DNA from 3 places in the Alteromonas sp. LMIT006 genome. Region 1 is predicted to be linked to each of the others. Evidence: predicted binding sites of a transcription regulator. Region 1 holds the regulator's gene; each other region holds the start of a gene.
What was found. Region 1 encodes LexA, which represses DNA repair genes until DNA is damaged. Its sites were predicted from a motif close to TACTGTATNNNNATACAGTA; they were not measured.
Positions count from the first base shown of each region.

Region 1 (7,579 bases):
TCCTTTACTTTGAACCCATAGCTGCTTGTGCTTTAGCTACGCCTTTTGCCGCCTCAGTGACGTCATACAAAGTATATTGCACGGTAAACTGTTCGATATCTTTCGGTAATTGAGGATCGATATAAAACTGCATTGGCATTAATGCCTCTTCCCCGGATAGAAGGGGTTGATTGTTGAAACAAAAACATTCAGTTTTATTGAGATACAAGGCAGCTGTACCTGGTGATACAGACGGTATTGCTTGCCCAATAATATCGCGCGACGCGGGATTTCTGACATAAAACTCGACGGTATGCAGCTCACCAGGATGAACCTTGATGCGTTGGGTATTGGCTTCAAATGCCCAAGGCATACCGCGCATGGTTTTGGTTATGAACTCAATAGTTACTTCGCGTTCTGTATCGATAACAGGCGCAGAATACACAGCTGCAGTTTCGTTGGTTTTGCCATTGATACCTGTTAGATCGCAAAATACATCATACAAAGGTACCAAAGCAAAACCGAAACCGAACATACCAAGAACAATGCCCACTAATTTCACCACCAAACGCGAGTTTTCTTGTTCTTGTGGTGTATTTGATGGGGTGTGTTCTTGATTCATAAATCCTACTCCTAAACCTGTATCAATTACTTAACTACAGGTGGTGTATCGAAGGTGTGATAAGGGGCTGGTGATGGGATTTCCCACTCTAGACCCTCAGCACCATCCCAGACTTTGTCTGATACTGGTTCACCCTTGTGGCGACACGCTTTGATTAACAGAGCTAAGAATATCAACTGTGATAAACCAAATGCGAAACCGCCTACACTGATCCATTGGTTAAAGTCTGCAAACTGCAACGCGTAATCAGGAATACGACGTGGCATACCCGCCAGTCCAACAAAGTGCATAGGGAAGAACAGTAAGTTGACTGAAATCAATGAACACCAGAAGTGCCATTTTGCCAATGTGGTATCAAACATTACGCCAGTCCACTTTGGTAACCAGTAATATGCTGCAGCCATAATTGAGAAGACGGCACCTGATACTAATACATAGTGGAAGTGTGCAACGACAAAGTACGTGTCGTGATACTGGAAATCAACCGGAGTGATCGCAAGCATCAAGCCAGATAAACCACCAATGGTAAATAAGACGACGAATGCAATAGCAAACAACATCGGCACTTCAAATGTCATTGAGCCACGCCACATGGTTGCCACCCAATTAAAGACTTTGACGCCGGTTGGTACCGAAATCAACATAGTGGCAAACATAAAGAACATTTCAGCTGCCACCGGCATACCTGTGGTAAACATGTGGTGCGCCCATACAATGAACGACAGCAACGCAATAGATGCGGTCGCATACACCATTGAGGCATAACCGAATAATGGCTTGCGCGCAAACGTTGGGATAATGTGTGAGATGATACCGAACGCCGGTAAAATCATAATGTACACTTCGGGGTGCCCGAAGAACCAGAAGATGTGCTGGAACATGACGGGGTCACCACCACCGGCGGCATCAAAAAAGCTTGTGCCAAAGTATTTATCGGTGAGTACCATAGTCACTACACCGGCCAACACTGGCATGACCGCAATTAACAAAAACGCCGTAATCAGCCACGTCCATACAAACATTGGCATCTTCATCCAGGTCATACCTGGTGCACGCATATTCCAGATTGTTACCACAACGTTGATGGCACCCATGATGGATGAAATACCCATAATGTGCACCGAGAACACAAACAAGGCAGTCGAATCAGTACTATAAGTGGTAGATAGCGGTGCATAAAAAGTCCAACCGAACGCTGGGCCACCACCTGGTAAAAACAGTGAACTGATCAAAATCGCAAAAGCAAATGGTAAGATCCAGAAGCTCCAATTATTCATGCGTGGCAAGGCCATATCTGGTGCACCAATCATCATTGGGATCAACCAGTTTGCCAAACCTGTAAACGCCGGCATGACTGCACCAAACACCATGATCAAGCCGTGAACCGTCGTCATCTGGTTGAAGAAGTTCGGATCAACGATTTGTAAACCAGGTTGGAATAACTCGGCACGAATGACCATCGCCATCGCACCACCAGTTAAAAACATTATAAAAGAGAACCATAAATACAAAGTACCAATATCTTTGTGGTTCGTGGTGAACAACCAGCGCTTTATGCCTTTAGCAGGACCATGATGATGGTCATCATGGTGCGCATCGTGCTCAAGAGTATCAGTTGCTGTGCTCATTGTGTGCTACTCCTAATTACCATTTGCTACTGCGTGGATGTCTTTGGCTTGAACCACATCCCCAGTGTTGTTACCCCATGCGTTACGCTGGTAAGTAATCACTGCTGCAATTTCAGATAAAGTTAACTGTTTAGAAAATGATTGCATGGCTGTACCCGTGACACCATTTAATAAGATATCGATGTGTTTTGGCTGGTCGTTCAATGCGATGTTACTGCCTTTTATAGCAGGAAATACACCTGGAAGACCTTCACCGTTTGGCATGTGACATGCGGCGCATTTCGCCATGTAGACCTTTTGTCCGTTTTCCATTAATTCATCTAAAGACATATTCATGGCCAACAAACGTTCTTCTTCTGCTTGTGCTTGAGCGATAGCTTCGAGCTTCTCATCGCGCCACATGGCGTAATCATCAGGAGACTTGGCAATAACAACAATTGGCATAAAGCCGTGGTCTTTTCCGCAAAGCTCTGCACACTGTCCGCGATATACACCTGGTTCATTAACCATAGTCCAAGCTTCATTAATAAATCCTGGGTTAGCGTCTTTTTTAACAGCAAAGTCCGGTACCCACCATGAATGAATCACATCATCCGAAGTGATTAAGAAACGGACTTTTTGCCCAGTGGGAATGACGAGAGGACGATCCACTTCTAACAGGTAGTTTTCACCTTTAGCAAACTTGTTATTGATTTGCTCACGCTGAGTGGCAAGGTTTGAGAAGTAGTTGATACCACTGTCCATGTACTTATATTCCCACTTCCACTGCGAACCTGTTACTAATATGGTCAAGTCCGATTCAGAAGTATCTTCCATTGCAATCAAAGTTTGTGCTGCAGGTATCGCCATCAAAACCAAAATAACAAACGGCGCGACTGTCCAAGCGATTTCTACTTTGACACTCTCATGGAAGTTAGCCGGTTTAACGCCTCTTGATTTGCGGTGACGAATAATGGAAACAAACATCACACCAAACACAATTACGGCAATGCCGACGCAGATCCAAAACATCAACATGTGCAAGTCATAAACTTGCTGGCTAATATCTGTAACGCCTTGTCGTAAATTCAAATCGCTTCGCCCCGCACTCTCTGCTGTGTCCGCCAAAATAGGCACACTTGCTAACACAGAACAACATGCGAGGAAAAATTTAGTGAGTTTTTTCACTCAACACCTCCGCCGATTTTTAAGATAAAATTTAAGTTTGTAAATAATAAGAATGGACTTGTAAACTTGAAACCTTTCTTTTGTTAAGTCTATGTTAAATGATGTTTACATGTTGAGCAATATGTTTATTTGAATTAAATTTGAAAAATGATCCTTTTTTGTACACCTTCGCTCAAAAATTAAAAAAAAACCGCAAAACGTTATATTTTGCGGTTTGATATTGATCTATAAAGGTATTTAAAATATTACATCCAGTCGGCTGAGCGAATGACTCCTACTGCAATGCCCTCAATATTGAACGCTTGTTCGGCTAAATCGACGACAATCGGCTTAAAGTCTTCGTTTTCAGCGTGTAAATACACATATTGCCCGGATTTCTCAAGTCGTTTAACTGTCACATCATCTTCAACCCTTGCCACAACAACTTGCCCATTGTGTACATCCTGAGTCTTGTGTACCGCCAAAAGATCGCCATCTAATATGCCAATGTCTTTCATACTCATTCCGCTGACCCGTAATAAGAAATCCGCATTGGGTCGGAAAAGATCAGGATCGACTTGATAGTGGGACTCGACATGTTCTTGCGCCAATAAAGGTTCGCCTGCTGCAACACGTCCTATCAACGGCAAACCGCTCTCTTCGGGTTCGTCCTCCAATGGCACATTCAGCTTGATCCCTCGTGAGGTACCTGACAAAATCTCAATAAATCCTTTCTTGGCGAGCGCCTTGACGTGCTCTTCAGCTGCATTAGGTGACTTAAACCCCAGTTGCCGTGCAATCTCAGCACGAGTGGGAGGCATTCCGGTTTCAAGGATGGATTGCTTTATCAGATCCAAAATCTCTTGCTGGCGTGGCGTAATCGGTCTCATCAGTCACCTGTTCATTAATACAGTTACTGGTAGTATATCCAGTATATTTCAAAATGCAACCTTCTAAGAAACTCATTGCTAGATATGCAGGTTGACCTTGCGTATAATTCTCCCAAATTTAGATATAGGAACCGATTTATGCGCTGGTGGCGTAAACTCTTTGCTTTTTTACTGTATTGGCCAATGCGAGTTCTGGTTAAAGCTCATACCATTCCTGCTCAAGTCCAAGATGAGCTGCATATCGACTCCGAAAAACCGGTTATCTATTTATTACACACTCGGTCCATAGCCGATTTACTTGCACTTGCCTTTTCTGCACGCAAAGTTGGCTTGCCAAGCCCATTAGCAAGTCAAATATTACCGGGGACTGACATTAAGTACCCTAGAGCATTGTTCCTTCATACCACGATGCCAGTGTTTGGCAAAAAACCGCGTAAAACGGATATAGAACGTCAATTTACTGAGCTATTTAATATCCATCGCCAGCATCCTGACATGGATGTTCAATTTGTCCCAGCCTATGTTACTTGGGGGCGTGCGCCAGAAAAAAGCAAGCCAAATTTTAGCGATCTCGTCGTCGATGTTGCCTCACCCAGCTGGGTACGCAAACTATTTATCGTGATGTTTTTGGGACGCGATAACTTCGTTTCCTACTCTAGAGCCGTCTCTTCCAAATTCATGTCCGACCAACATGGTTCAGATGAGCACATCGCCAAAAAGTTATTACGAGTAGCCGCCACCCACTTCCAGCGCAAACGACAAGGACTAACTGGCCCCACGTTACTCGAGCGACAAACCTTACACAGTGCTGTTGTGGGTGCAAAAGCAGTAAAACTTGCGATGCGCGAAGAAGTGCGAAGCAAAAACATCACGCCAATGAAAGCCAAACAACTTGCCCATGATTATTTAGATGAAATCGCCGGAGATTATCGCGAAGGATTAGTGCGTTTTGCAGACCGGATTCTCACTCCAATATGGAACAAGATCTACAATGGGATCAGTGTCAACAACGCGGCCACTGTGCGTGAGCTCGCCCGCAATGGCCATGAAATAGTGTATGTACCCTGTCACCGTTCGCACATGGATTATCTGCTGCTCACCTATGTCATCTATCACGAAGGCTTGGTCACACCCCATATTGCGGCAGGTATCAATCTTAATTTTTGGCCTGCAGGACCGATTTTCCGCAAAGCGGGCGCTTTCTTTTTACGTCGTAGTTTTGCGGGCAACAAACTGTACACAGCCGTGTTCAGAGAATACCTAGAACTGCTCTTTAACAAAGGTTACTCCGTCAAATATTATCCGGAAGGCGGTCGCTCACGCACGGGACGTTTGCTTCCTCCCAAAACCGGTATGCTGGCCATGACGTTGCAAGCCATGCAAAAAGGTATTCAGCGCCCTGTGAGTATTGTGCCGGTTTACATTGGCTATGAAAACGTCATGGAAGTGGGCAGTTATATGAAGGAGCTTCGCGGCAAGGCCAAAAAGAAAGAATCTCCGCTTCAAGTACTGTCCGCCATCAAAAAGCTCCGGAACTATGGTCACGGCTATTTGAATTTTGGTGAGCCCATTTTGTTGAACCAATTCCTCGATGAACACGCTCCAGAATGGTCTTTACCGAACGACGAAACAGACAAAAAACCAAGCTGGTTATCACCCGCCGTCAATCGCCTTGCTGATGATGTCATGTTAGAAATTAATAAGTCAGCGGCAATTAATGGCATGGCATTAACGTCATTGTGCTTGCTTGCTTCTAAAACCTATAAAATGAGTGAAAACGAGTTGCGTCAAGCCATTGCTGATTATCTTGATTTGTTTCGAGCTGTGCCGTTTTCGACCACTGCAACGATCCCAGATGTTGACGCGGACACATTGTTACAAAGCACATTGTCCCTCAAACGTTTTGCAGTAGACAAAGACGATTTTGGCAAAATGATCGCTCCATTGCCTGATAAGGTAGCTGCGTTGACTTATTATCGCAATAATATTATTCACCTTTTTGCGTTACCCAGTCTTATTATGGCGTTGGTATTTAGTGGCGCCGCCACCAGCAAGTCAGCCATCATAAACACTGTCAAAATTGTCTATCCATTATTGCAAAAAGAGTTATTTATCTACCTTAGCTTAGCAAATGCATTGGCCATGACCGAGCGTTTTATTGAACAATTTATTGCACAAGGGTTATTACTGGAAGGCAAACAACTGACCGCACCTAGTGCTTCAAGCCCTGCTTTCCATTCAGCATGGTTACTCTCTCGCGTGATGCAAGATACTTTTCAGCGCTATGCCATCGTCTTGCATGTATTAAGTATTCACAAGCAGATCTCACGCAGCGCCCTGGAAAAAGATGCCCGTAAAATCGCCGAGCGGTTATCGGAGCTGTTTGGGGTAAGTTCACCGGAGTTTTCGGACAAAAATGTCTTTGCTACGTTGATCAACGGATTACGTGAAAATGAATTGGTAACTTCGAACGAGCAAGGCTCCTTGATGCTGAATGAAGCCTCAGAAAACCTGCAAGAATTAGTGGATAAGTTGGTGTGGCCAGAAGTGGTGCAGCATTTGGAGAAGCTGGATTAACACTTAATAACTGGCTTTGCGGTCGCTTTTATACAAGCGCCATGCGAAGCCAGCGCCGAAGCTGTAACTGATATCCTTTTCAAATAATGGACTATCGCGATTCGCCGCACCCTGATTAAAATTAATGATGCCACCGACAAATCCTCTAAGGTTATCCGTTAATTCCAAGGATAACCCCACGGTAAACTTTGACCCTAAATAACCAGAATCTGACTCGTAAAGCGGTCTTTGTTCAGTGACGAACTGAGGTTCGACATCATAAAAAACACTATGCACCCCCTGTGTTGCAAATGTTGCCCCAAGTCGTACGGTCAAAGCGGAGTGAGAGAACCAGCGTCCACGCTGCTGCCAGACCAATTCGGGCTCAAAAACATAGCCGTGATGTTTTAGCTTAGAAAAATCAGTGCTAGAAACTGCACGTGCTTGCAAAATAGCTTTCAGACGTCCTACGCCTCCGCCCTTGTATTGCTTATCTACAACTAGATAAGTTGCTTGTGGACCGACTTCAAAAAACAAATCTAAATCAGGCATACCCTCTCTGATGGATTGATCATCGCTATCCGATGGAAAGGCAAGACCTAAAGACACATCAAATTGCCAGCGATTCGTCTCTTTCACGACAGCTTGTGCTTGACCGTCACCAAAGCGAAATGTATCTCCACGATATATGACATAAGGTATCATCAGAACAACGAGATCAGTCTCAGCGGAAGCCGGATAATCAGGAGAAACACCCG
Region 1 covers NZ_CP101291.1:548,555-556,133, forward strand. Annotated here, with positions in the region: gene NLG07_RS02560 (cytochrome c oxidase assembly protein) at 5-601, opposite strand; gene ctaD (cytochrome c oxidase subunit I) at 628-2,229, opposite strand; gene coxB (cytochrome c oxidase subunit II) at 2,242-3,357, opposite strand; gene lexA (transcriptional repressor LexA) at 3,642-4,265, opposite strand; gene plsB (glycerol-3-phosphate 1-O-acyltransferase PlsB) at 4,404-6,842, shown strand; gene NLG07_RS02585 (MipA/OmpV family protein) at 6,846-7,579, opposite strand, start outside.

Region 2 (7,579 bases), 590 kb from region 1:
TATCACCAACAGTTCCACCAATCTCAACGATGGCTACATCATTTCCTTCGGCACCGTCGATGACGCGACGTTTGATCTCGTTAGTAATGTGCGGGATCACTTGAATGGTTGCGCCAAGATAATCACCGCGACGCTCTCGCTCTAATACAGATGAATAAATTCGACCTGTGGTAAAGTTATTGCGCTTGGTCATGCGCGTGCGAATGAAGCGCTCATAGTGCCCTAGGTCTAAGTCAGTTTCTGCGCCGTCATTGGTGACGAACACTTCACCGTGCTGAATAGGTGACATCGTGCCAGGATCGACATTGATGTACGGGTCCAATTTTAACATGGTGACTTTGAGGCCGCGCGCTTCCAAAATGGCGGCGAGTGATGCTGCTGCAATTCCTTTGCCCAATGACGAAATCACCCCACCGGTGACGAATATATAATGTGTCATGTATAACCCAAGGCGTTAATTTATCGTGTAAGATTACGTTTTAGCAAGACGAGTGGTAGCGTGTCAAAACGCATTGATTCGGTCTATGCTGAATGGAGCAATAGTATACGCAAAAGGGGATTTTAAGACAATCAAAAAAGGTTATTTTTGCCGTAATGTTTTGAGTAAATACAATAACTCATGTGCTTGTTTTGGCGACAGTTCATCCGGATCAGTGTTGTCCAACGCATCAAACAGCGCAGAATCAGTTTGATCGAGCGGTAACTGAAGTGGCTCTGTAACTGCTTTTGCCGGTGATCCAGTCGGTAATGGATGCGTGTTATTTGTGGTCTCAAGTTCATGTAATTTTGAACGCGCAGCACTAATGACGTTGTCCGGTAAACCAGCGAGCTTAGCGACTTGAAGGCCGTAGCTTTTGCTCGCAGCACCGTGTTTGACATTGTGCATAAACTTAATGCTGTCATTGTGTTCAATGGCCGTCAGATGGACATTTTCCATCCCTTGGGTATTGCTTGCGAGTTCTGTTAGCTCAAAATAATGCGTCGCAAAAAGCGTCATTGCATGAATGTTATGATGTAAAAAGTCCGCACACGCCCAAGCTAGGGACAATCCGTCATAAGTAGAAGTACCCCGGCCTATTTCGTCCATCAGAACCAAACTGTACTCGGTGGCATTATTCAAAATGGTTGCGGTTTCCGTCATTTCCACCATAAATGTCGAGCGACCAGAGGCCAGATCATCAGCGGCACCAATACGCGTAAAAATTTGATCTACAGGTCCTATTTCACACGCTTTTGCGGGTACAAAACAGCCAATGTGCGCCATGAGTACGATTAATGCTGTTTGCCTCATGTACGTCGATTTACCGCCCATGTTGGGTCCGGTAATCAGAAGCATGGATTGCGTTTCATCGATTGTAAGCGGGTTGGCAATAAACGGGGAGGCCAGAACCTCTTCAACGACAATGTGACGCCCATCTTGGTATGCAATACCACGCTTGTCAGATAGGATGGGGCGGCTCAATTGTTTATTTTGCACAAGATGCGCAAAACCCAACAATACATCTAATTCGGCAAGTGCTTGAGCGGTAGTTGTGAGGGCGTTTAACTTGGGTAGCAAGGCATCAAACAGTGCATCGTAGAGTTGTTTTTCTAGGGCAAGTGCATTGGCTTGGCTATTGAGAACTTTTTCTTCGTGGGCTTTGAGTTCCTCAATGATAAAACGCTCGTTGTTTTTGAGTGTTTGCCTGCGTATGTAGTGACTTGGCGCAAGATGCGCTTGACCTTTACTGATTTCAATAAAAAATCCATGTACCTTGTTATAACCAACTTTGAGCGTACTGATACCTGTGGCGTGTTTTTCTCGAGCTTCAAGTTCACTCAAATAATCAGTAGCGCCTTTAGACAGCGCGCGTAACTCGTCTAATTTGGCATTGTAACCATCTGCAATGACACCGCCGTCACGAATAACCACAGGTGGATTGTCACAGATCGCTTGGTTGAGCAAATCGGCAAAATCAGGATAAGTACCGATTTGTTGAGTTAATGCCGTCAGTTTAGGTGCTGAAAATTGAGATAAAGTGATATGTAATAAAGGCAGTTCATTAAAACACGCCTGTAATTTGGCAAAATCGCGAGGACGCGCACTGCGCAAAGCTAATCGAGCCAAAATGCGTTGTATATCACCGATGCTGTCGAGGTGTTGCGTGAGTTCACTCAACTCGCTTGCGCTTAACTCAGCTACAGCATCATAGCGTTGGTTGAGTCGAAAATGGTCGCGAATTGGCCGCTGGATCCACTGTTGTAAAAGACGTGACCCCATTGCGGTTTGACAACTGTCCAATACAGAAAATAAAGTATTCTCGATGCCGCCACTCAAATTTCGAGTGAGCTCCAAATTGCGCCGAGTAGCAGCATCCAGTTGTACTGTATCTTGCGGTTTGTCTAACATCAGTTTGTTGATATGAGGCAAAGCACAGCGCTGGGTATCTTTAATATACTGCAAAATACAACCCGCGCACGTTAGTGAAAAATGTCCCTCTGGGATCCCAAATCCGCTTAAATCTCTAGTGCCAAATTGTTGTGTAAGCAAGTGCAGAGCAGAGTCTAAATCAAATTCCCACCCGGGACGACGCCGTAAACCGCTGTACGATTGCAGTATCGATTCGAATGCGAATTGCTCAGGATATAAAATCTCTACGGGTCTCAAGCGTTCCAACTCAGCGACTAAACGTTGTTCTGAGCATACTTCAGATAAAGTAAATTCACCGGTACTCAGCGCAAGACTGGCAAGGCCAAATTGCGTTTTACCTCGAGTCTGGTGAGCAAACACTGCAGCTATGAGTGTGTGTTGCTTGGCGTTGAGAAGCGCATCATCGGTCACGGTACCTGGGGTAACAATGCGTTGTACTTGTCGTTCAACGGGACCTTTACTAGTGGCGGGGTCGCCAATTTGTTCACAAATCGCCACGGCTTCACCCATCTCGACTAATCGCGCAAGATAACCTTCTACCGCGTGATAAGGTACACCCGCCATTGGAATAGGGGCACCATTGGCTTTGCCACGAGCGGTTAAAGTCAGATCGATGAGCTTAGCTGCGCGAACCGCATCGTCGTAAAACAACTCATAAAAATCCCCCATACGATAAAACAAAAGCTCTTCAGGGTGCTCTGCTTTAATAGCTAGGTATTGTTGCATCATTGGGGTATGGGTGGTTTTCAATTGACTCACTTTTGGCTTTTGTTATAAGTTGTGACGACTGTTTAGTTAATTAAAGCATACTAAAAAAATGTGGTGCAATCTAAAAGAAAATACAAAATATCAGCTTGAGGCCATCGCGCGCCACTGCAATGCTCAGAAATTGACCATTAGCTGCGCAGAGTCATGTACAGGGGGTGGCTTGGCCTTCTATTTGACGGAACTGCCCGGTGCCTCAGCATGGTTTGAACAAAGTTTTGTGACGTATGCAAATAGTGCTAAAGAAATTTTGGTTGGTGTACCCGAAGTAACTTTAGAAGAGCATGGTGCAGTGTCAAAACAAACAGTTAAGGCAATGGCACAAGGCTTAGTGTCTCGTTATGGTTGTGATCTGGGTATTGGTATCAGCGGTATTGCAGGACCGAGTGGTGGCACACCTGACAAACCTGTTGGCTTGGTGTGGTTTGGTTTATGTTATCGAGGAAAGCTGATAACTGATTCACAAGTCTTTGCCGGCGGGCGCAGTGAGGTAAGAATGGCAGCCATTGAACACGCCATTACACTGATCGCAAACACACTGATTACGTAAACAGTTATAAAGGACAGCTGACAAGGGGCGTCAATCCATCTAATATGTGTTGCATAAAGATACACATAGGAATGCATGTATATAAATACAGTAAAAAAACTTGAACTGTATAATCATACAGTATTATAATCCGAATCACTAAGTAGATAACAACGCTTTTACAGCGAATATTATTAAGAATATTAAGGTTGAGTCACTATGTCAGACGATAACAAAGCACGCGCCCTATCCGCCGCCCTAGGTCAGATTGAGAAGCAATTCGGCAAGGGTTCCATTATGAAGCTAGGTGACAACCAAGCGATGGACATTGAATCCGTCTCAACTGGTTCACTCACCATTGATATCGCATTAGGTATAGGCGGCTTGCCTTGTGGTCGTATCGTTGAAATCTACGGCCCAGAGTCATCAGGTAAGACGACATTGACGTTGCAAGTTATTGCTGAGGCACAGAAAGTGGGCAAAACGTGTGCCTTCGTGGATGCGGAACATGCTCTGGATCCCATCTATGCAGAGAAGCTTGGCGTAAATATTGATGAGTTATTGGTATCACAGCCAGACACTGGGGAACAAGCATTAGAGATCACAGACATGCTCGTGCGCTCTGGTGCAGTGGATGTGGTGATTGTGGACTCAGTTGCAGCGTTGACACCAAAAGCCGAAATTGAAGGTGACATGGGGGATTCTCACGTCGGTCTTCAAGCTCGTTTAATGTCTCAAGCTTTGCGAAAACTGACGGCCAACATCAAGCGCTCAAATACATTGTGTATCTTCATTAACCAAATTCGTATGAAAATTGGTGTGATGTTTGGTAACCCTGAAACCACTACTGGCGGTAATGCACTGAAATTCTATTCATCGGTTCGTTTAGATATTCGTCGCATTGGTGCTATTAAAGAAGGCGATGAAGTGGTTGGTAACGAAACTCGAGTCAAAGTGGTGAAGAACAAAGTAGCTCCGCCATTTAAGCAAGCTGAATTCCAAATTTTATATGGTCAAGGGATCAGTAAAGAAGCCGAATTGATCGATTTAGGCGTCCAGCAGAAGTTGGTCGAAAAAGCGGGGGCATGGTATAGCTACAATGGTAACCGCATCGGTCAAGGTAAGGCCAACGTGACACGGTTCTTAAAAGAAAACCCAGCTATATCTGCTGAGATAGAAGAGAAAATCCGCGCAGAGCTGTTGTGTAAGGCCAAGCCAGTTGAAGAAGAGACTGAAGACGCCGAATAAGTCACGTAGGATAAAAAGAGCCCGAGTTTTACTCGGGCTTTTTAGTATGAAGTCGATTAAGCATCTTTAAATACACACCAACATACCACTAATTGCCCAACAACAAATAGTCAAAAAACATTCATTTATGATAATATGCTGCATGTTTTTAAAGTGGATAGAGTAACTGATTGTTGGACGTGTTAATTGCCCAGTCATTAACCTGTGTAAAACAAGATAGGGTGTTATTTTCTGACCTGGATGTGATTTTACGTGCAGGGGAACTCGTCCATCTGACCGGACCTAATGGGGCTGGCAAAACAAGTCTATTGAGAATTCTAGCAGGCCTAGCCTATCCAGAAACTGGCTCAGTGCACATTAATAGTGCCGATACTTATGATGTTCCGTTGCTGTACCTTGGGCATAAACTCGCGCAAAATAAACACTTATCTGCCATAGAAAACCTTACTTATTGGGCAGCATTGCAGCGAGTGAATCCTTCCGTAGAGTCGCTTTACAACATTTTGGCTCAATATCAATTAGTTGGCTTAGAAGATTTGCCCACCGGACAACTTTCTGCAGGCCAACAACGCAGGGTGTCACTCGCGCGAACGGAGTTAGTGCAAGCGCCATTATGGGTCTTAGATGAACCATATACGTCGCTGGATGTGACAGGTGTTGCATTTATTCAGGCGCGTGTAGACGAATACGTCTCTCATGGAGGTTGTGTCATTATGACTTCTCATCAAGCATTATCATCATCCCATCAGGTCAGAGAACTGGCATTGGAGTATCAAATATGAGTCCGTTGTACAGTGTTATCCATCGTGATATCACTCTTGCAATGAGACAGAAAGCGGATATTTTTCAACCGCTTACCTTTTTTGTGTTAGTTCTTACCTTATTTCCAATCGCCGTGGGTCCGGCACCTGAAACGTTACAAAAAATTGGCCCTGGAGTCATTTGGGTAGCTGCGATTTTATCTGCGTTGTTGGGTATGGAGCGATTATTCCGCGATGATTTTAACGATGGTGTGTTAGAGCAGATGCAGCTGTCTAACTTGAGCTTGTCATGGATTATGTTCGCCAAAGTCATGACTCATTGGTTACTTACTATTGTGCCATTGATCCTGATATCACCGTTATTGGCGTTGTTCTTAAATCTGACCATGCCAATGTACTGGGCACTCCTTGCAACGTTATTATTAGGTACGCCGATTTTGTCTTTGCTGGGATCTATTGCGGTTGCGTTGACCGTGGGGTTACAAAAAGGCGGGATTTTATTATCTTTGATCATAATTCCTGTATTTATCCCTTTACTGATTTTCGCCACTTCTGCGGTAGACACGGCCTTATTTGGATTAAATTATTTACCACAACTTGCTATTATTGCGGCAATGTTGTGTATCGCTATGGCATTGACGCCCATGGCGATGAGTTATGCGATTAGAGTGAGTCATCAATAATGTTTGTCTGGTTACATCCTTATGCAAAAACAGAGCGAGCTTATGCTCTATGCAATACGCTTATGCCATATTTTTTATCTGCTGCGGTTTTAGGACTCAGCGTCGGTCTGGTATGGGGGATGCTATTTGCGCCTTCCGATTATCAACAAGGTGACTCGTTTCGCATTATCTATATTCATGTGCCATCAGCAATTTTGTCTATGGGTACCTATGTGGCGATGGCGATTGCTGGATTAGTTGGCCTAGTGTGGCAGTGGAAAACCGCTTACATGAGTATGATTGCGATGGCTCCAGTGGGGGCATTAATGTGTTTCATATCTTTATTTACTGGTGCTGCGTGGGGTAAACCAATGTGGGGGACTTGGTGGATCTGGGATGCAAGACTCACCTCTCAGCTTATTTTATTGTTCTTATATTTTGGCGTTATGGCGTTGTACTATGCCTTCAATGACCGTCATCAAGCAGGCAAGGCTGCTGCAGTTATTGCCTTAATCGGTGTGATAAATATCCCTATCATTCATTACTCTGTCGAATGGTGGAATACCCTACACCAAGGCTCGACCATCACCAAAATAGGAAAACCTTCTATTGCCCCGTCTATGAAATGGCCATTACTTGTATCAATTACTGGATTTATGGGATTAATTGGTACCTTGACTCTAATGCAGCTCAAAAATGTGATCATTGAGCGAGAACTGCATCGTCCTTGGGTTAAGCAACTATTAAGTCAGCAGGAGACAAAATAATGGCATTTGATAGTTTTGCTGATTTTATTGCAATGGGTGGCTATGGCTTCTTTGTGTGGCTATCTTATGGTGTCAGTTTTTTGAGTATCGTGCTTTATATCGTTTATGTGAAACGTCAAAAAAGACAGTTAACGCAACATGTTGTTGCACAGCAAGCTCGCGAGGCGAGAATTGCGGCAGCAAAGCAATTACAGGAAAAGTAACATGAACCCTAGACGTCAACAACGCTTAATCACTGTCTCTGCAATAGGGGTTTTGTTAGCGGGTGCGATTGGGTTAATGCTCTATGCATTAAGCAACAATATTGATTTATTTTATACACCATCAGAGGTCATTAATGGTAAGGACGGTCAAAAACCCCAAATTGGCCAACGCTTGCGCATTGGTGGAATGGTGGTTGAAGGTTCGGTTGCGCGCAATCAAGAATCTTTAGCGGT
Region 2 covers NZ_CP101291.1:2,488,378-2,495,956, reverse strand. Annotated here, with positions in the region: gene NLG07_RS11685 (CTP synthase) at 1-439, opposite strand, end outside; gene mutS (DNA mismatch repair protein MutS) at 581-3,139, opposite strand; gene NLG07_RS11675 (CinA family protein) at 3,228-3,725, shown strand; gene recA (recombinase RecA) at 3,924-4,952, shown strand; gene ccmA (cytochrome c biogenesis heme-transporting ATPase CcmA) at 5,132-5,734, shown strand; gene ccmB (heme exporter protein CcmB) at 5,731-6,396, shown strand; gene NLG07_RS11655 (heme ABC transporter permease) at 6,396-7,142, shown strand; gene ccmD (heme exporter protein CcmD) at 7,142-7,345, shown strand; gene ccmE (cytochrome c maturation protein CcmE) at 7,347-7,579, shown strand, end outside.
Region 2: the regulator LexA is predicted to act here: its motif matches at 3,829-3,848, upstream of recA (recombinase RecA).

Region 3 (7,579 bases), 150 kb from region 1:
TCTCATCGACTTCGCTAGTCACGATTAACACATCGTTAAGGTTCAAGCCGTTTAATTTGTTTAAAAGCTCTTTGGTTTTTGGTGCTTCTACACCAAAGCTTTCAACTACGATCAAACGCTCTTGACGTACTAATTCAGATAAGATGCTCTTGATCGCGCCACGATACATCTTTTTGTTAACTTTTTGCTCAAAGTTACGAGGCTTAGCAGCGAATGCGCGGCCACCGCCAACCCAGATTGGGCTACGGATAGTACCAGCACGTGCACGACCTGTACCTTTTTGACGCCATGGCTTCTTACCACCACCGCGTACTTCAGAGCGAGTCTTTTGAGCTTTAGAGCCCTGACGCGCACCAGCACTGTATGCTACGACTACTTGATGTACTAACGCTTCGTTGAACTCACGTCCAAAGGTAGCTTCTGATACTTCAAGAGCGCCGTTAGCGTCTTTTAATGTTAATTCCATCAGTATACTCCTCGACGTTACGCTTTAACTGCTGGACGCACGATAACATCGCCGCCAGTCGCGCCAGGAACGGCACCTTTAACTAATAAAAGGTTGTTCTCAACATCCACTTTCACCAATTCTAAAGACATGGTAGTCACGCGCTTGTTGCCCATTTGACCAGCCATTTTTTTGCCTTTAAATACTTTACCTGGTGATTGGTTTTGACCAATTGAACCAGGCGCACGGTGAGAGAGTGAGTTACCGTGAGTCATACGCTGAGAACTGAAGTTCCAACGTTTGATTGCACCGGCAAAACCTTTACCTTTAGAGGTACCCGCAATATCTACTTTGCTCGTCTCGTTAAATAGTTCAACAGTGATTTCACTGCCGACTTCAAGACCTTCGCCTTCACCTTCTGCAAGGCGGAATTCCCACAAGCCACGACCTGCTTCCACGCCAGCTTTAGCAAAGTGACCTGCTTCAGCTTTGTTGACGCGGTTGGCTTTCTTATCGCCAGCCGTTACTTGTAGTGCACGATAACCGTCAGTCTCATCAGTACGTAACTGAGTGATGCGGTTTGGGGTCGCTTCGATAACGGTCACCGGAATGGATACGCCATCTTCAGTAAAGATGCGTGTCATACCGACTTTACGACCGACTAGACCAATCGCCATTGTTATAACCCTCTTCTATTTAGCCCAGGCTGATTTGAACATCAACACCGGCAGCCAAGTCCAATCTCATCAACGCATCAACTGTTTTGTCAGTTGGTTCGATGATGTCCACTAAACGCTTGTGCGTACGGATTTCATATTGATCACGCGCGTCTTTGTTAACGTGCGGAGAGATAAGAACCGTATAACGCTCTTTGCGAGTTGGTAAAGGGATAGGACCGCTTACCTGAGCACCTGTACGTTTCGCCGTTTCAACGATCTCTGAAGTTGATTGATCAATCAACTTGTGGTCGAACGCTTTTAAACGAATGCGAATTCTTTGATTTGGCATCGATTTAGCTCCAATCGAAAGAACAAAAAAAATCACCATTTCGTCCCATTCTCTATTGGGAGAAACGATGTGCGAATAAACTATGGGTTTCCAATTGAAACCTTTGTTTGTTGTTAATAGGGCTCTAGTGAACCGAGCAACTAACCAAATAATTAGACCTGTTTAGCTGCCTATTAACCTTACAGTCAACTGACATGTGGGCGCGAATTATACTCGTGTTTATCATGAATGCAAGTCTTTGTGCAAAAAACTGACCATTCGGTCTGATTTATGGTGGTTTTTATGTGTTTTTGTCGTTATGCACTATGTTTAGACTACGTTTTACGTTATTTCTTACATTAGGTGTGCATGACTTGGGTTGCGGGAACACAAGATTTTTCTAGCATTCATACTATAATAAAGCAACATGCGTCGCTTGTGGATGGGTTCTCACATTTGCAACCTGTTATTTTGGGTCTGTTTGCCTGTAACCGTGTAACGATTTATCAGCGCCGGCGGCAACAACAAGATTTGGTTGCCAAATTTAAAAGTGGTAGTCAGACCGTTAAGATTGAAGTACCGATCACTCCACAATCTATCGCTGGGTATGTTGCTCTCTCCAAGCAATCACTGTTGGTACCGGATCCAAGAGATTCGGACGCCCTAAAACAGATCCATCCTCGGCTTTCTTTTGCTGAACAATACGATAAGCAAAACCAGTTTGTTACTCACAATATGCTTTGTATTCCTATCGTCCATGCGGATGTTTTACTCGGTGTATTACAATTGATCAACAAACGCGACACCATGTTTGCCGAAACTGACTTGTTCTTAGGGCAAATGTTAGCTGAGCTTCTGGGTCAACATTTCTGCTATGAACTTGGGGGAACTTTGCGTCCATGGGATGATTTACTGCATCGAGCACTCATTTCTCGTAAGGCATTGCAAGAGCTGTATTGTGAACCTCGCTATAAAAATAATTCATTGCTAGCGTGCCAGAAACTGATGAGTGAGCATCGAATAAAGCAATCTGACTTGGGTTCCGCTCTATCATTACATTACCAGGTGCCTTTTATAACGTATAACCCTGATCAATATCATATCTACCACAACGAGCACATGCTCAATTTATCTTATCTTAAACTCAATTTAGTCGTTATTTTGGCTGATGTTCATGCAAAACCTACTATCTTGATGGCTGATCCAAATAATGCCAGTCTGATCATGGAAGTAGGTCAAGCATTGAATTTGACTCAGCCCGAAATTGCCGTCGGCTTACCCCAACATATCTTGCAATATTTAGGCGAAAATAGCACCACAACTGCCCCCGGTAATATGGATGAAATTTTAGATGAAATATCCACGAGTACTGATGAAGACGACGAACAGATTGATGAGCTTTCGGATGATGCCCCTGCAATTGTTCGCTTAGTGAGTCGTATTTTACATGATGCGAAACGGTTAAACGCCTCAGATATCCACATTGATCCAGAAAAAAACGGACCCACTAGAGTTAGAATGCGCGTTGATGGGGTATGTCGTGATTTGAATAACCTCCCTGCCTCGCATCATAATGCCGTCATTGCGCGCATCAAAATCATGGCTAATCTTAATATTGCCGAGAAACGCATTCCTCAAGACGGTAAATTAGCGTTCAAATTATCGGGGCGTCTTGTTGAGGTGCGTGTTGCCACAATCCCGACAGTAGCAGGTGAAGGAGTGGTTATGCGGATCCTTGCGACTGCTGGCGCAATGCCTTTATCCAAAATGAACATCGTCCCTAGCAATATGCGAATGCTACATCAGATGATTTTAAAACCTCATGGTATTTTGTTGGTTGTGGGACCGACAGGCTCAGGTAAAACCACTACTTTGCATGCTATTTTGGGACATCTTAATACTCCTGATAAAAAAATATGGACCGCAGAAGATCCCGTCGAAATTACCCAACCAGGTTTACAACAGGTACAAATTGCGCCAAAAATTAATTTTACTTTTGCCACAGCACTCCGAGCGTTTTTGCGCGCCGATCCTGATATTATTTTGATTGGTGAGATGCGTGACAAAGAGACCGCTCATGCAGGTATTGAAGCGTCATTAACGGGGCACTTAGTTTTATCGACTTTGCACACCAATTCGGCCCCAGAAACCATCACTCGTTTACTCGATCTCGGCTTAGACCCGGTTAACTTTTCCGATGCATGTGTTGGTATTTTAGCGCAGCGTTTAATCCGTACCTTATGTCCAGAATGCAAAGAGCATTATACGGCCTCGGAAACTGAACGCGAGTTCATCGTGCGTCAATACGGGGATAAGTATCTGCAAGAGTTAGATTTGCAGGATGACGTCACTCTTTATCGAGCCAAAGGCTGTGATGCTTGCGGTGATACCGGCTACAAAGGTCGCACCGGCGTGCATGAGCTTTTGAGTATGACGCCTGCTCTACGAGCGATGGTCTACCGCAAAGTATCCGCACACGAATTAGCTGAACAAGCTAGAACTGATGGTATGCGCACTCTCATTCAAGATGCTTTGCGAAAATTGCTCAAAGGCGATACTGATACCAAGCAAGTGCAAGTGTTAGGAGGACTTGATTGAATTTAAAAGGTAAATAACTCTTTATAAATAGTATGATAACACTCAAAATATCGTGCGATTGGATAATCTTCAGTTTGATAGCCAAAAGACCAAGCTTGCATACCGGCATTGTGTGCCACTTGGATGTCATATAAATAATCTCCAACATACGCAATCTGATTAGGTGCAATATTCCACTGCTTAGCAATATTGAGAAGTGCGGTGGGATCGGGTTTGGCAGGAGCATCTTCTCGCGTGATTACCGTTTTGATTGGAATCTGGTTACGTTGTAGTTTGACCGCTGTTGCTTCACGGCAATTACGCGTCACAATAGCGGTTGGAATGTCTTGCTCATGCAACGCCTCAACAAACGCTTGAGCACCATTGATCCAGTGGGAAGTCTGCGCTTCGACAATTTCGTGTTGCATAATGATGGCATCGGCCATCTCTGCCACCTCGCTGTCACTTTGGCGTAAGCGCTCCACGTAGCCAAGGATATCTTCGCCTTCAGGGCAATGTATGTCTTGACGCATTCGCGCAAAATCTAAGGCCGAGTGCACCAACGTGTCATCTAAATCAAAAATAATACCGAGTGGCAACAATGTATTGTTCTATTTTAGTAAGTAATATATTTCTTTACGCATCAGCAACAAAATAGTTTGTAGAGCATATAAAAATTACTGACACTGAATCTTAGGTATATCGGCCCAGTTGGTTGTGTATTGTGGGGATAAATATTGTCTGCGCATACGCCATTTGGGCACAATTCCTTTGGCCGCCATCCCCAACGTATACTTACCATAACGTTGATTAATCCGATCTAAACACGTCATCAACTGTGGGCTGTCTTCTGCTTCATTGAATAGATCTTCTTGGACAAATTCCTGCTGAATCAATTCTGTTGCTCCCAAGCCGGACTTGTGAAAAATGATCCCTGGACGAAAAATCTGCTCCGCCGCCGCACTAGCCACCCCAACCAACTGCAAGGTGTCAGACGTAGGCACCGCAAACCTGTGCTCAATCGCTTTTTTATAATATTCGTCACGACTAAATGGGTTGGAATGTGCGAAGATCCTTAACGCTTTGACTGCAGAGCCTTGAGCCCTGACCTTGACCCCTACATGCTCGGCATGTAAACACAAAGATTGGCGTAAACTGTTCAAATCCGTCACCTTCTCACCAAACGCTCGGGTTGAAAATATCTGCTGCTTGACGGCTTTGATCGCATCCCAATGCATGCACACTTCACCGTTGAGTTCCCGCACTGTGCGCTCAACCTCAACTGAAAACTGTTTGCGCATCGCTTTGGGCGAAGCACAGGCAAGATCCCAAGCAGTCTTGATCCCCATCAGCTCTAACTTAGCGCTGATGCGACGACCTATCCCCCACACATCACCCACCGCCATACGACGCAAAATATACTCTCGCTCAACAGGGTTGCTAATGACAGCGATAAAATTACCTTTGAACTTATCTATCTTCTTGCCGGCGTGACTGGCGGCCTTAGCCAATGTAGGTGTAGATCCAATACCAACCCCCACCGGCAAACGCAAATTGCGCCATACTGTCCAGCGGATCAGTTGCGCGTGGTAGTCCCAACCATACTCTGGCAACATGTCGGCAAAATGCAAAAAGCATTCGTCAATCGAATATACGTATTGTTGTGGCGCAAACTCAGCAATCACGCCCATCATCTTACGCGACAAGTCATCATATAATTCATAATTGGAAGAACGAATGACACAGCCATGTCTTGCCAGAATATCTTTGACCTGATGATATGGCCCAAACTTCTTGACGCCAGTTTGTTTGGCATATTCGCACATCGCACAGATACACCCGTCATTGTTGGTCAACACCACCACGGGCTTTTGTCGAATACTCGGATCGAATACCTTCTCAGCAGACGCATAGAAGCTATTGGCATCAACCAGCGCATACATCAATCTTGTCCCAAATTCATACTGACTTTGCGTGAGGCTCGATGCATGCGCACCGAGCGCACGACAATACCTTCTTCTTCAAAGGTATCACCGGGGCCAATGACATATGGTTCGTGAAACTCGGCAGCGGACAACAGCACCATCGCCTTGCGATCAAACAGCTTACATACAAAGGCGCCATTGAGATTGGCCACAATGATATCTAATGAACCTTTGCCCGCGGCACGATCGACAATTAACAGGTCATTATCATAAATCCCATAGCCCACCATGGAATCGCCTTTTGCTTGACCAATAAAGGTTGCAGAAGGGTGTTCAATCAAAAGCTCATCTAAATCTAGCCCAAGCTGTTTGTATTCAGCCGCGGGCGATTCAAAACCGGCAATACCTGCTTGCGCGGCAAGTGGAATAACTTGTAGCATAGCTCACCTCACAAATACTGTTTATATATACAGTATAATATTGGTGAGATTTTGTAAATATTTACTGTTGATTTATCCAGTGGTTTGCGTATACTTTTATTTATTATTTATCACTGGAGTCAGCCAATGGCCGTCATTACACAATACGTAGTGCAACACAAAGGGGTGGACAAATTGGTTACAACCGACAAGAAAGCCGCCGATCAATATGACAAGATGCTCAATGTAGCGGATAACTTAGCAGAGTATATCGAAGCCAAAGGTGTCAAGCTGGCCGATCAAGAGTTAGAGGATCTCAGTATCCTATTAGCGAAACACAAAGACTCGATTCAGAAAATTTTTAAAGGATCAGAGGCGAGTACGATGCTCGAAGCAGAAAGCGCTGATGTGATAGCCATTGACGAGAGCGCTAGCTAAAAGCAGACCGGATAATTTGGTGTGATACTACATAATGTATCATTGATCATACCTAATGCTCGCATTTGAGAGTGTATATCCAATGCTTCACTATCAACCAATACTTGTTCGCAATACTGCAAAAAAATACATCACTTTTTAGGATGGATTACTGTATTTATACACATAAGTTTTGGTGATTATAAAAATAACTACCAAAAATACGATAAACCACAAATCTAAACCATGCTTAAACGAGTAAAGGACTGGTAGCAAGCATGACATTCAACGATATTTTAGCCCTCACTCTAGATTTTGAAGGTGGTTTCAGTGGTCACAGTGATGACCGTGGTGGCGCCACCATGTATGGTATTACTTCCAATACTTTGCGGATCATTGCCCAATTAGCACCTGAGCTATCACTTCCAGCGCAAGTGAGTGAATTAACCCAAAAGCAAGCACACCTGATCTACCAACGCTTCTATTACGAGGCACCTAATATTCACCTTTTGCATCCAGCAGTGCAAGGGGTTGTATTCGATATGGCCGTCAACCATGGTCCGCAAAAAGCCATCAAGATCCTACAACGTGTGTGTAATTTGTCTGGGATAGTCGCCATTCAAGAAGATGGCATCATAGGACCCATGACGATCCGCAGCATCGATCGAGTCTATCGAGCCATGGGCAGTCTGCTGGTGAATGCCATCTGTGACGAGAGAGTTTTGTTTTATCAAGCGATCTGTGCCAATGATGCAACGCAACAGATATTCTTGCATGGCTGGCTCAGGAGAGCTAACGCATTTAAGCGC
Region 3 covers NZ_CP101291.1:395,273-402,851, forward strand. Annotated here, with positions in the region: gene rplD (50S ribosomal protein L4) at 1-466, opposite strand, end outside; gene rplC (50S ribosomal protein L3) at 484-1,122, opposite strand; gene rpsJ (30S ribosomal protein S10) at 1,142-1,453, opposite strand; gene NLG07_RS01880 (GspE/PulE family protein) at 1,802-4,030, shown strand; gene NLG07_RS01885 (HAD family hydrolase) at 4,033-4,608, opposite strand; gene NLG07_RS01890 (Y-family DNA polymerase) at 4,687-5,952, opposite strand; gene NLG07_RS01895 (S24 family peptidase) at 5,952-6,374, opposite strand; gene NLG07_RS01900 (YebG family protein) at 6,501-6,791, shown strand; gene NLG07_RS01905 (glycoside hydrolase family 108 protein) at 7,049-7,579, shown strand, end outside.
Region 3: the regulator LexA is predicted to act here: its motif matches at 6,390-6,409, upstream of NLG07_RS01895 (S24 family peptidase).